DNA from 4 places in the Pseudomonas leptonychotis genome. Region 1 is predicted to be linked to each of the others. Evidence: predicted binding sites of a transcription regulator. Region 1 holds the regulator's gene; each other region holds the start of a gene.

Region 1 (2,202 bases):
TTGGCAATCTGTTCGAGAACACGTTTTTTGCTGCCACCCGGCACGTTCACTAAAGAACGGCCGGGGGTCAGGATGGTTTCAAGTCGGATCATAGGAGATAGACGACGTCAGCGGGCCATAGCGCCCTGTTGACGATCGAGCTGTTTTTCCTTGTGTTTGATGAGTTGTCGGTCGAGTTTGTCAGTCAGTAAATCGATGGCGGCGTACATGTCTTCATGCTCGGCATTGGCGACGACTTCGCCGCCTGCAATGTGTAAGGTCGCTTCGATTTTCTGTTTGAGCTTTTCGACCTCCATGATGACCTGTACGTTGGTGATCTTGTCGAAGTGGCGCTCCAGTCGTCCAAGTTTCTCGACGATGTAGTCGCGCAGGGCGTCGGTCACATCCAGCTGATGTCCACTGATGTTGACTTGCATACCGCTTTCTCCTTGTTGCCGTGTGTAAGAGGCAGGCGAGAGGCCTGCCGCCGGAACACTGTGGCGTGGAAGACTCTGGCAGAACGAGCCTGGCACGGTCGCTAATCACTATTGGCAGTATGGCTGCTTTTGAGCAAAGGCGAGGCCTGGGCGTGTACTGTGCAGTGCTTTGATCTTCCTTCTGTGTGCCGCCTTAGATCAATCGTTTACGCTCACTGGAAGGCGCTATTCCGAGGGATTCACGGTACTTTGCGACCGTGCGGCGGGCTACTTGAATGCCTTGTGCTTCCAGTAAACCAGCGATCTTACTGTCACTCAACGGCTTTTTCGCATTTTCCGCGGCCACCAGTTTTTTGATGATGGCGCGGATCGCAGTCGACGAGCATTCGCCACCCTCGGAGGTGCTCACGTGGCTGGAGAAGAAGTATTTCAGCTCGTAAATGCCACGCGGCGTATGCATGAATTTCTGTGTGGTCACCCGTGAGATGGTTGACTCGTGCATGCCTACGGCTTCGGCAATATCGTGCAGAACCAAGGGCTTCATCGCTTCGTCGCCGTAATCGAGAAAGCCGCGCTGATGTTCGACGATCTGCGTGGCTACTTTCATCAGGGTTTCGTTGCGGCTTTGCAGGCTTTTGATAAACCAGCGCGCTTCTTGCAGCTGGTTGCGCATAAAGGTGTTGTCAGCGCTGGAGTCGGCGCGTTTCACAAAACCGGCGTATTGCGCGTTGACCCGCAGGCGTGGCATGGCCTCCTGGTTCAGCTCTACCAGCCAGCGTTCGTTGTGTTTGCGCACGATCACATCGGGCACTACATATTCGGGTTCGCTTGATTCGATTTGCGAGCCGGGGCGCGGGTTGAGGCTTTGAATCAGGTCGATCACCTGGCGCAGCTCGTCTTCCTTGAGTTTCAGGCGGCGCATTAGCTGGCTGTAGTCGCGGCTGCCAAGCAGGTCGAGGTAGTCACTGGCCAGACGCTGTGCTTCGCTCAGCCAGAGCGTTTTGGCGGGCAGCTGGCGCAGTTGCAGGAGCAGGCACTCGCCCAGGTTCCGCGCGGCGATCCCGGTGGGCTCGAATTGTTGAATGCGGTGCAGCACGGCTTCGACTTCGTCGAGCTCGATGTCCAGCTCCGGGTCGAACGCCTCGACCACTTCCTCGAGAGTTTCTTCGAGATAGCCCTGGCTGTTGATGCAGTCAATCAAGGTCACGCCAATCAGGCGATCCTTGTCCGACATTGGGGCTAGATTGAGTTGCCAGAGCAGGTGGCTTTGCAGGCTCTCACCGCTAGACGTGCGAGTGGTGAAGTCCCATTCGTCGTCATCATTGGTGCTGCTGGGCAAACTGCTGGCGCTGGTCTGGTAGATGTCTTCCCAGGCAGTGTCGACGGGTAGCTCGTTAGGAATGCGCTCGCCCCAGTCACCTTCTTCAAGGTTGTCCACGGTTTGCGTGGCTTCCTGGTAGTTGGTTTCTTGGTACGGCGTTTCAGGCTGTTCGCTGGGTGTGGCGCTTTCTGCGCCATCAGCCATGGGGTCCGAATTGTCGAAGTCATCGCCTTCTTCCTGGCGCTCGAGCATCGGGTTGGACTCCAAGGCCTCCTGGATCTCTTGTTGCAGATCCAAGGTGGACAGTTGGAGCAGGCGGATGGCCTGTTGCAGCTGCGGTGTCATCGTCAGCTGCTGGCCCATTCTCAGGACTAGCGATGGTTTCATTGCAGACCTTATTTACCGGCGTCTGTGCGCAGCCACTACAGGGCGCTTTTAAAAAGCGCCACTAGGAAGCAAATTATA
Region 2 (2,202 bases), on a different contig from region 1:
CCCAGTACTTTCTCAAAACTGGACCAAACAATTGGCAGATGAATGTGTTGATCGATGGGCGCAACCCGGATGATCCGACGCTGACCACGCCATCATCGGTTCCTCTACAGTTCACCACGGCGGGTCAATTGGACGTGCCTGCGCTGATCGCATCAGCGCCCACCGGCTTTACTGTGGGCGCTGATGGCACGATTGACCTGACGACTTGGGTGCCAGCCGCGCCGGATACCTCTATTCCTCCGGTGTGGTCTGGCAATGGTGCGAATGCCAGTGCCACTGGTGTGAATATCGATCTGCGTCAGTCCACTCAGTTTGCCAGCACGTTTGCGGTCAACAGGGTGAGTCAGGATGGCTACACCACGGGTCAGTTGGCCGGCCTGGAGATTGATGATACCGGGGTAATCTTTGCCCGCTACACCAATGGTCAGTCGAATATTCAAGGGCAGGTGGTGTTGGCCAGCTTCGCCAACGTGCAGGGGCTGACCCCGGTAGGTAAGACCGCCTGGGTGCAGTCGTTCCAATCCGGCGAGCCTGTGGTCGGTACGCCGCGCAGCGGCACCCTGGGAGCTTTGCAGTCCGGCGCACTGGAAGACTCCAACGTTGAGCTATCAGATCAGTTGGTTAATCTGATCGTTGCCCAGCGTAACTACCAGGCCAACGCCAAAACCATCGAGACTGAAAGTGCGGTGACCCAGACCATTATCAACCTGCGTTGATAAGCCAGGCCGTGATAGGCAAGTACCTGTCGTAGGCGGCAAAAGTACGCCACGTCAGTATTTTAAAGGCTCCTCCTGGAGCCTTTTTTATTATTTAAAAATCATATTTATCAAGTGCTTGTGATTGTTTTTCGAATGTTGGCGCAGACCTTGCTTTATAGCCTGTATAGAGCAGCGGGCGGCAAGCCCAACTCGGAGAATGACCATGGACAAGATGCTGTACGTTTCCATGACTGGTGCCCACAACAACACCCTGGCCCAGCGTGCCCACGCCAACAACCTGGCGAATATTTCCACTAACGGCTTTCGCCGGGATTTCGAGCAAGCGCGGTCCATGCCGATTTTCGGTGACGGTTTACCGTCGCGGGTTTATGCCATGAGCGAGCGCCCCGGCACTGACTTCACGCCAGGCTCGATGCAAGAAACCGGTCGCGATCTGGATGTGGCTGTTGGTGGCAAAGGCTGGCTGGCTGTGCAGGCCCCCGATGGCAGCGAAGCCTATGTGCGTACCGCCAGTTTGAACGTCGATGCACTCGGCGTCTTGCGGACCGGCAATGGCTTGCCGGTGATGGGCAATGCCGGGCCGATTGCAGTGCCGCCCGAGCAGAAAATCGAAATCGGCAAGGATGGCACCATCAGCATCCGCGCCCTGGGCGAGGCCCCCAACGTGCTGGCCGAGGTTGACCGCCTGAAGCTGGTCAACCCGGACTTAAAGCAGATGGAGAAGGGCACCGACGGGATGATTCGCTTCAAAGGTCAAGGGCCTGTGCAGGCGGACGCCAACATGGAAGTCACCTCCGGTTTTCTTGAGTCGAGCAACGTCAACGCCGTGGAAGAGATGACCGCGATTCTCTCCCTGTCTCGCCAATTCGAATTGCAAGTGAAGATGATGCGCACCGCTGAAGACAATTCAGCGGCCATGGCGCGCGTCTTGCAAATGACCTAATTATCAGCACGCGGCGTCGTTAAACCGACGCCCGAGGAGAATCGATATGCTTCCGGCACTGTGGGTCAGCAAGACGGGTCTGTCCGCTCAGGACATGAACCTGACCACTATTTCCAACAACCTGGCCAACGTCTCGACCACTGGCTTCAAACGTGATCGCGCCGAGTTCGAGGATCTGCTGTACCAGATCCGTCGTCAGCCTGGCGGCCAGTCCAGCCAGGACAGCCAGCTGCCAACAGGTTTGCAGCTGGGTACCGGTGTGCGCGTGGTGGGTACGCAAAAGATTTTCACCGCTGGCAGCCTGCAAACCACCGAGCAGCCGCTGGATATGGCGATCAACGGCCGGGGCTTCTTTCAGGTGTTGCTGCCTGATGGCACCGTGTCTTATAGCCGTGACGGTAGCTTCCACCTCAATTCCGATGGCCAGGTGGTGACCTCTAGCGGTTATGCCCTGGAGCCGGCCATTGTGCTGCCTAACGAGGTGCGCACCTTTACCGTGGGCGAGGACGGTACCGTGTCGGTCACGACCTCCGGCAACCC
Region 3 (2,202 bases), on a different contig from region 1:
ACAGCGCCCGAAGCAATGCCTAGTACGCTGGGTTTGCGATGCGTGATCCACTCGGCGAACATCCAGCTCAACGCCGCTGTAGCGGTGGCAATCTGAGTCACCAGCATGGCCATACCAGCGCTGCCGTTGGCGGCCAGCGCAGAGCCTGCGTTGAAGCCGAACCAGCCGACCCAGAGCATGCTTGCGCCAATCAGGGTGTAGCCGAGGTTGTGCGGCGGCATGGCGGTAGTCGGAAAGCCCTTACGCTTACCCAGCACCAGGCAGGCCACCAGACCGGCAATACCGGCGTTGATGTGCACCACGGTGCCGCCCGCGAAGTCGAGCACGCCCCAGTCCCACATCAGTGCGCCATCGCCGCCCCAGACCATGTGCGCAATAGGCGCATAAACCAGGGTGAACCACACCGCCATAAAGATCAGCATGGCCGAGAACTTCATGCGCTCGGCGAAGGCACCCACGATTAACGCAGGCGTGATGATGGCGAAGGTCATCTGGAAGGTGATGAACACACTCTCCGGAATTCCAGCCACCAGGCTGTCCAGGGTCAAACCAGAAAGGAAGGCTTTGGAGAAACCGCCGACGAAGGAGTTGAGGTTAACCACCCCCTGCTCCATACCGGTGGTATCAAAGGCCAGACTGTAGCCGTAGACGACCCACAGAATGCTGATCAACCCGGTTACCGCGAAACACTGCATTAACACCGACAGCACGTTCTTGGAACGCACCATGCCGGCGTAAAACAACGCCAGACCGGGAATGGTCATAAACAACACCAGGACAGTGGCGACTAACATCCAAGCGGTGTCGCCGCTGTTCAGGCTTGCCTCTTCGGCCATGGCAAAGCCAGGAACGAGAGACAAAAGGGCTCCTAGCCCTGCGATTTTTCGCAGAGTCATGGTTTAACTCCTGGGGCGTGGGGTTCGTTCGGAGGCTTAAACTGCGTCGGTGCCGGTTTCGCCGGTACGGATGCGGATCGCCTGTTCCAGGTTTACAACGAAAATCTTGCCGTCACCGATCTTGCCGGTGTTAGCAGCCTTGGTAATGGCCTCAATTACGCGATCGAGTTGATCGTCAGCGATGGCCACGTCGATTTTCACTTTTGGCAAGAAATCGACCACGTATTCAGCACCGCGGTACAGCTCGGTATGGCCCTTCTGGCGACCAAAGCCTTTGACTTCAGTGACAGTGATGCCCTGCACGCCGATCTCCGACAGTGACTCACGGACGTCGTCCAGCTTGAACGGCTTGATGATGGCAGTGACTAGCTTCATGTAACTCTCTCCCGTGTATGGTGGACTTGCCCCAGGAATTACGAACCCGGCCCAAGTCTAAGCGCAGTGCCTGGCTTTTGTAATGCATCGCAGCCCTGACCCAGCAGCACCGATGTTCACCAATGCTTCCGACGAAGCACTGGAACTGCATCGGTGCATGCGTACGGTAGACAAAGCAGAAAGCTTGCCAGATCAGCTAAAACCGATTTATTTCATGCAGTTACCCGGCAAACAGGGGGTTTGACCGAGTAACCACCCACATCCATCGCACAATAACAGTGCATAAGCCGGCCGAACCGCGCGCGAAAACCGTGCAAGCGCTGCTAATTCCCCACCAGCCGCGCTCGGCAAGCCGTGCAAAGCTGCGTGCTACACTGCCGCCACCTGTAAACGGAACCTCATCATGCTGCCACCTAAAGCCCTGCTAGACGCCCTCAGCACCCACGCCTCGCGCCTGTTCAACGGTGACGCACCCTTACCGCGCGGTGAATTCGAGGCCCAGTTCAAGGTGCTGTTGCAAAGCGCCTTCAGCAAACTCGACTTGGTCAGCCGCGACGAATTCGACAGCCAAATGGTCGTGCTGGCCCGCACTCGCGCGCGCCTGGAAGCCCTTGAGGCTAAAGTGGCCGCGATGGAAGCGCGCAACGCAGACGCCCCAGCGACCAGCGAGTAACGCCCACCGCGGATGCATCAGCCGATCAAGGAGTGATCGATGTCCCTGGCCATAGTCCATAGCCGCGCTCAAGTGGGCGTAGAAGCGCCCTCTGTCACCGTCGAAGCCCATTTGGCCAATGGCCTGCCCTCGTTGGCGCTGGTCGGCTTGCCAGAAACCGCCGTCAAAGAAAGTAAGGACCGCGTACGCAGCGCCATCCTCAACTGCGCCTTCGACTTTCCGCCCCGCCGCATTACCCTGAATCTAGCACCGGCTGAC
Region 4 (2,202 bases), on a different contig from region 1:
TTGACGCTGATACGCACTTCCAGACGTCCCAGCTCGGCAGGATCGAGTTGGATCTCAGCCGATTTTAGGTTCTGGCTGGACATCACCATCACCCGATCGACTACCGCCTCACTCCACCCACCCTGTTGCATAGGTACTGGCTGACCGACCACCACAGGGGCTCTAGCTGACAGCGGGCTTTGTTGGCCGATGGCCTGGCTCAGCGCGCTGAGCTTGCTGACAAAGTTTTCCGGCGTGTTATTGGCCATGCCATCCTTGAGCGCTTCAAGGCTTTTGCCGGTCAGCGCCTCAAGCTGTAATTCCGGCAACTCCAATGCATCGCCTTCTATCGGCACTTCATCCTGCACCAGCTGGCTTGCGAGCATGCTTTGACTAGCGTTTTGTGCCGCCTGGTTAGCCTGAGCCAAAGGCGCAGCAGCTTGCTCTGCCAGCGCTTTTTCCTTGGCGCCCATTTCCAAGGCCATACGCACGGCTGGCAGTTGGTTGAGCGCATCCAGTTCTGCATCGAAGCTGGCTTCAGTCATGCTCGCCGGGCCGGAGCTGGTCAGGTTCCCAGTCGTTACCAACAATGGCGCAGGCTCTGTGTCGAGCGCCAACGCCTCAGCCTCCTCCACTGGCAGCTCGCCGGTTATACCCAGCAACAGCAGTGGATCAAGCACGGCGCCATCAATTGCCGGGTCAGTCGGCAAAGGCTTGCCGCTATCGGCAACCTCGGCCTGTCCGACGGCAGCTTGCGCCTGAGCATCCTGCGGCTCTTCTTTGTCTACCTTGCTGTCACGCGCAGGCTTAGCAGGCGCATCACTGCGTTCTGCAGCCTTGGCCTGACGCTCCCGGGCATACACCTGAGAGAAGCTAGAAGCCTCATTTCTATTAGGCTCAGCGGGTTTCCCCGGTGGTTTTGATGCAGCGGCCCTGGGCTTTATTTCAGGCGCTGACTTGAGCAGCAGATCGGGGGCAACGGACATGGATACTCTCCGCTCGGGGTTGGTCGTGCGGAGAGTTTTGCAAGGTGCGGGCCAACTTTTTGGCAGGCAGGTTAAGCGGGGTGAAATGCAGTAATCAGAGACAGAAGTAGCAAGGCTAGTGTCGATAACGCTGACGCTCGGACTTGAGCAGGATGCGCACAATGGCAAATTCGCGCTCGATCTGCTCGACCAGCTCAGGGGCCTGCTCCAGCTGCTCGCGCCGGCCGGCTTCCTCCAGCTGCTTGCACAGCCCAGCCAGCATCAATGCGCCCATATTGCTGCAACTGCCCTTAAAGCTGTGCGCCGCCAAACGCAGGCTCTGCGCATCGGCAGCCTGCTCAGCCTGGCGCAGCACCAGCACACGTTCTTCGGAGTCGAGCAGGAAGGTATCCAGCAGCACCGGGTATTCATCTTCCATGACGTCCTGCAAAGCCGCCAATACTGCGCTATCAAGGTGAATATCAGACAACTGCGCGCTCTCCTAGCGTTATGCCTGGATTATGCCCCAGGCAACCAGGAAAACTCCACGCGCACCCCCGGTTCGCCGTCGCCCCAACTGCAGCGCTCACTCAATTGCCTGACCAGTGCCAGCCCACGACCGCTCAGGCTATGGGCATCCCGGGGCTGCGCAGGCTGTAACGGCGCCTCGAAGCCCGAACCGCTGTCCTCGACTCGGACGATCAAACGTCCGCCAGTGCCTTCAGGTAGCAATTGCAGATGAAAGCGGACAAACCCATCCGTTAACGTGGCCAGCCGCACGCTACGTTGGCGGTAGTACTCGGAAAATCCCTCGGCATTTGCCTTGAGCGCCGAATCCAGACCTAGCACGCCATGCTCCAGAGCGTTCGAGTACAGCTCGGCTAGCACACTGAACAGGGCCCCACCTTGGGGGCGCAGACCTTTTACCTCCAACAGCAACTGCAGGAGAAACGGTAACGGGTTGAAATGGCGCAGGGTCTCACCGCGAAACTCAAAGCTGGCCGACCAGTCCAGCGAGTGACTCTGCCCATTATCAGCAAAAGCCAGCGGCGGACGGCTTAACTGGCCATCATCGACCATGCGGACCTCAAGCAAGCTGACATCATCCTGCTGCTCGCCGCTGAAGCGGGCTAGGGCCTGCTGAATCTCGGAAAACAACGTGGCTTGCTGCAGGTTGGCGCTGAACACATCCAGCAGACGGCCCTCACCAAATAACTCGCCCTGTTTGTTGCAGGCCTCCAACACGCCATCGGAGAGC

The links. Region 1 encodes sigma-54, which starts transcription at its own class of promoters, with help from an activator protein. Its sites were predicted from a motif close to ANTGGCATNNANNTTGCTNT; they were not measured.
Region 2: the regulator sigma-54 is predicted to act here: its motif matches at 854-873, upstream of D8779_RS00880 (flagellar basal body rod protein FlgF).
Region 3: the regulator sigma-54 is predicted to act here: its motif matches at 1,444-1,463, upstream of glnK (P-II family nitrogen regulator).
Region 4: the regulator sigma-54 is predicted to act here: its motif matches at 1,002-1,021, upstream of D8779_RS19750 (flagellar hook-length control protein FliK).

Annotation. Positions count from the first base shown of each region.
Region 1 is NZ_RFLV01000003.1:291,773-293,974, reverse strand. It holds gene ptsN (PTS IIA-like nitrogen regulatory protein PtsN) at 1-92, opposite strand, end outside; gene hpf (ribosome hibernation-promoting factor, HPF/YfiA family) at 108-416, opposite strand; gene D8779_RS15680 (RNA polymerase factor sigma-54) at 610-2,124, opposite strand.
Region 2 is NZ_RFLV01000001.1:196,538-198,739, reverse strand. It holds gene flgE (flagellar hook protein FlgE) at 1-716, shown strand, start outside; gene D8779_RS00880 (flagellar basal body rod protein FlgF) at 922-1,662, shown strand; gene flgG (flagellar basal-body rod protein FlgG) at 1,709-2,202, shown strand, end outside.
Region 3 is NZ_RFLV01000001.1:1,916,269-1,918,470, reverse strand. It holds gene D8779_RS08745 (ammonium transporter) at 1-896, opposite strand, end outside; gene glnK (P-II family nitrogen regulator) at 933-1,271, opposite strand; gene D8779_RS08735 (accessory factor UbiK family protein) at 1,675-1,944, shown strand; gene D8779_RS08730 (YifB family Mg chelatase-like AAA ATPase) at 1,984-2,202, shown strand, end outside.
Region 4 is NZ_RFLV01000006.1:123,414-125,615, forward strand. It holds gene D8779_RS19750 (flagellar hook-length control protein FliK) at 1-965, opposite strand, end outside; gene D8779_RS19755 (Hpt domain-containing protein) at 1,081-1,434, opposite strand; gene D8779_RS19760 (fused response regulator/phosphatase) at 1,464-2,202, opposite strand, start outside.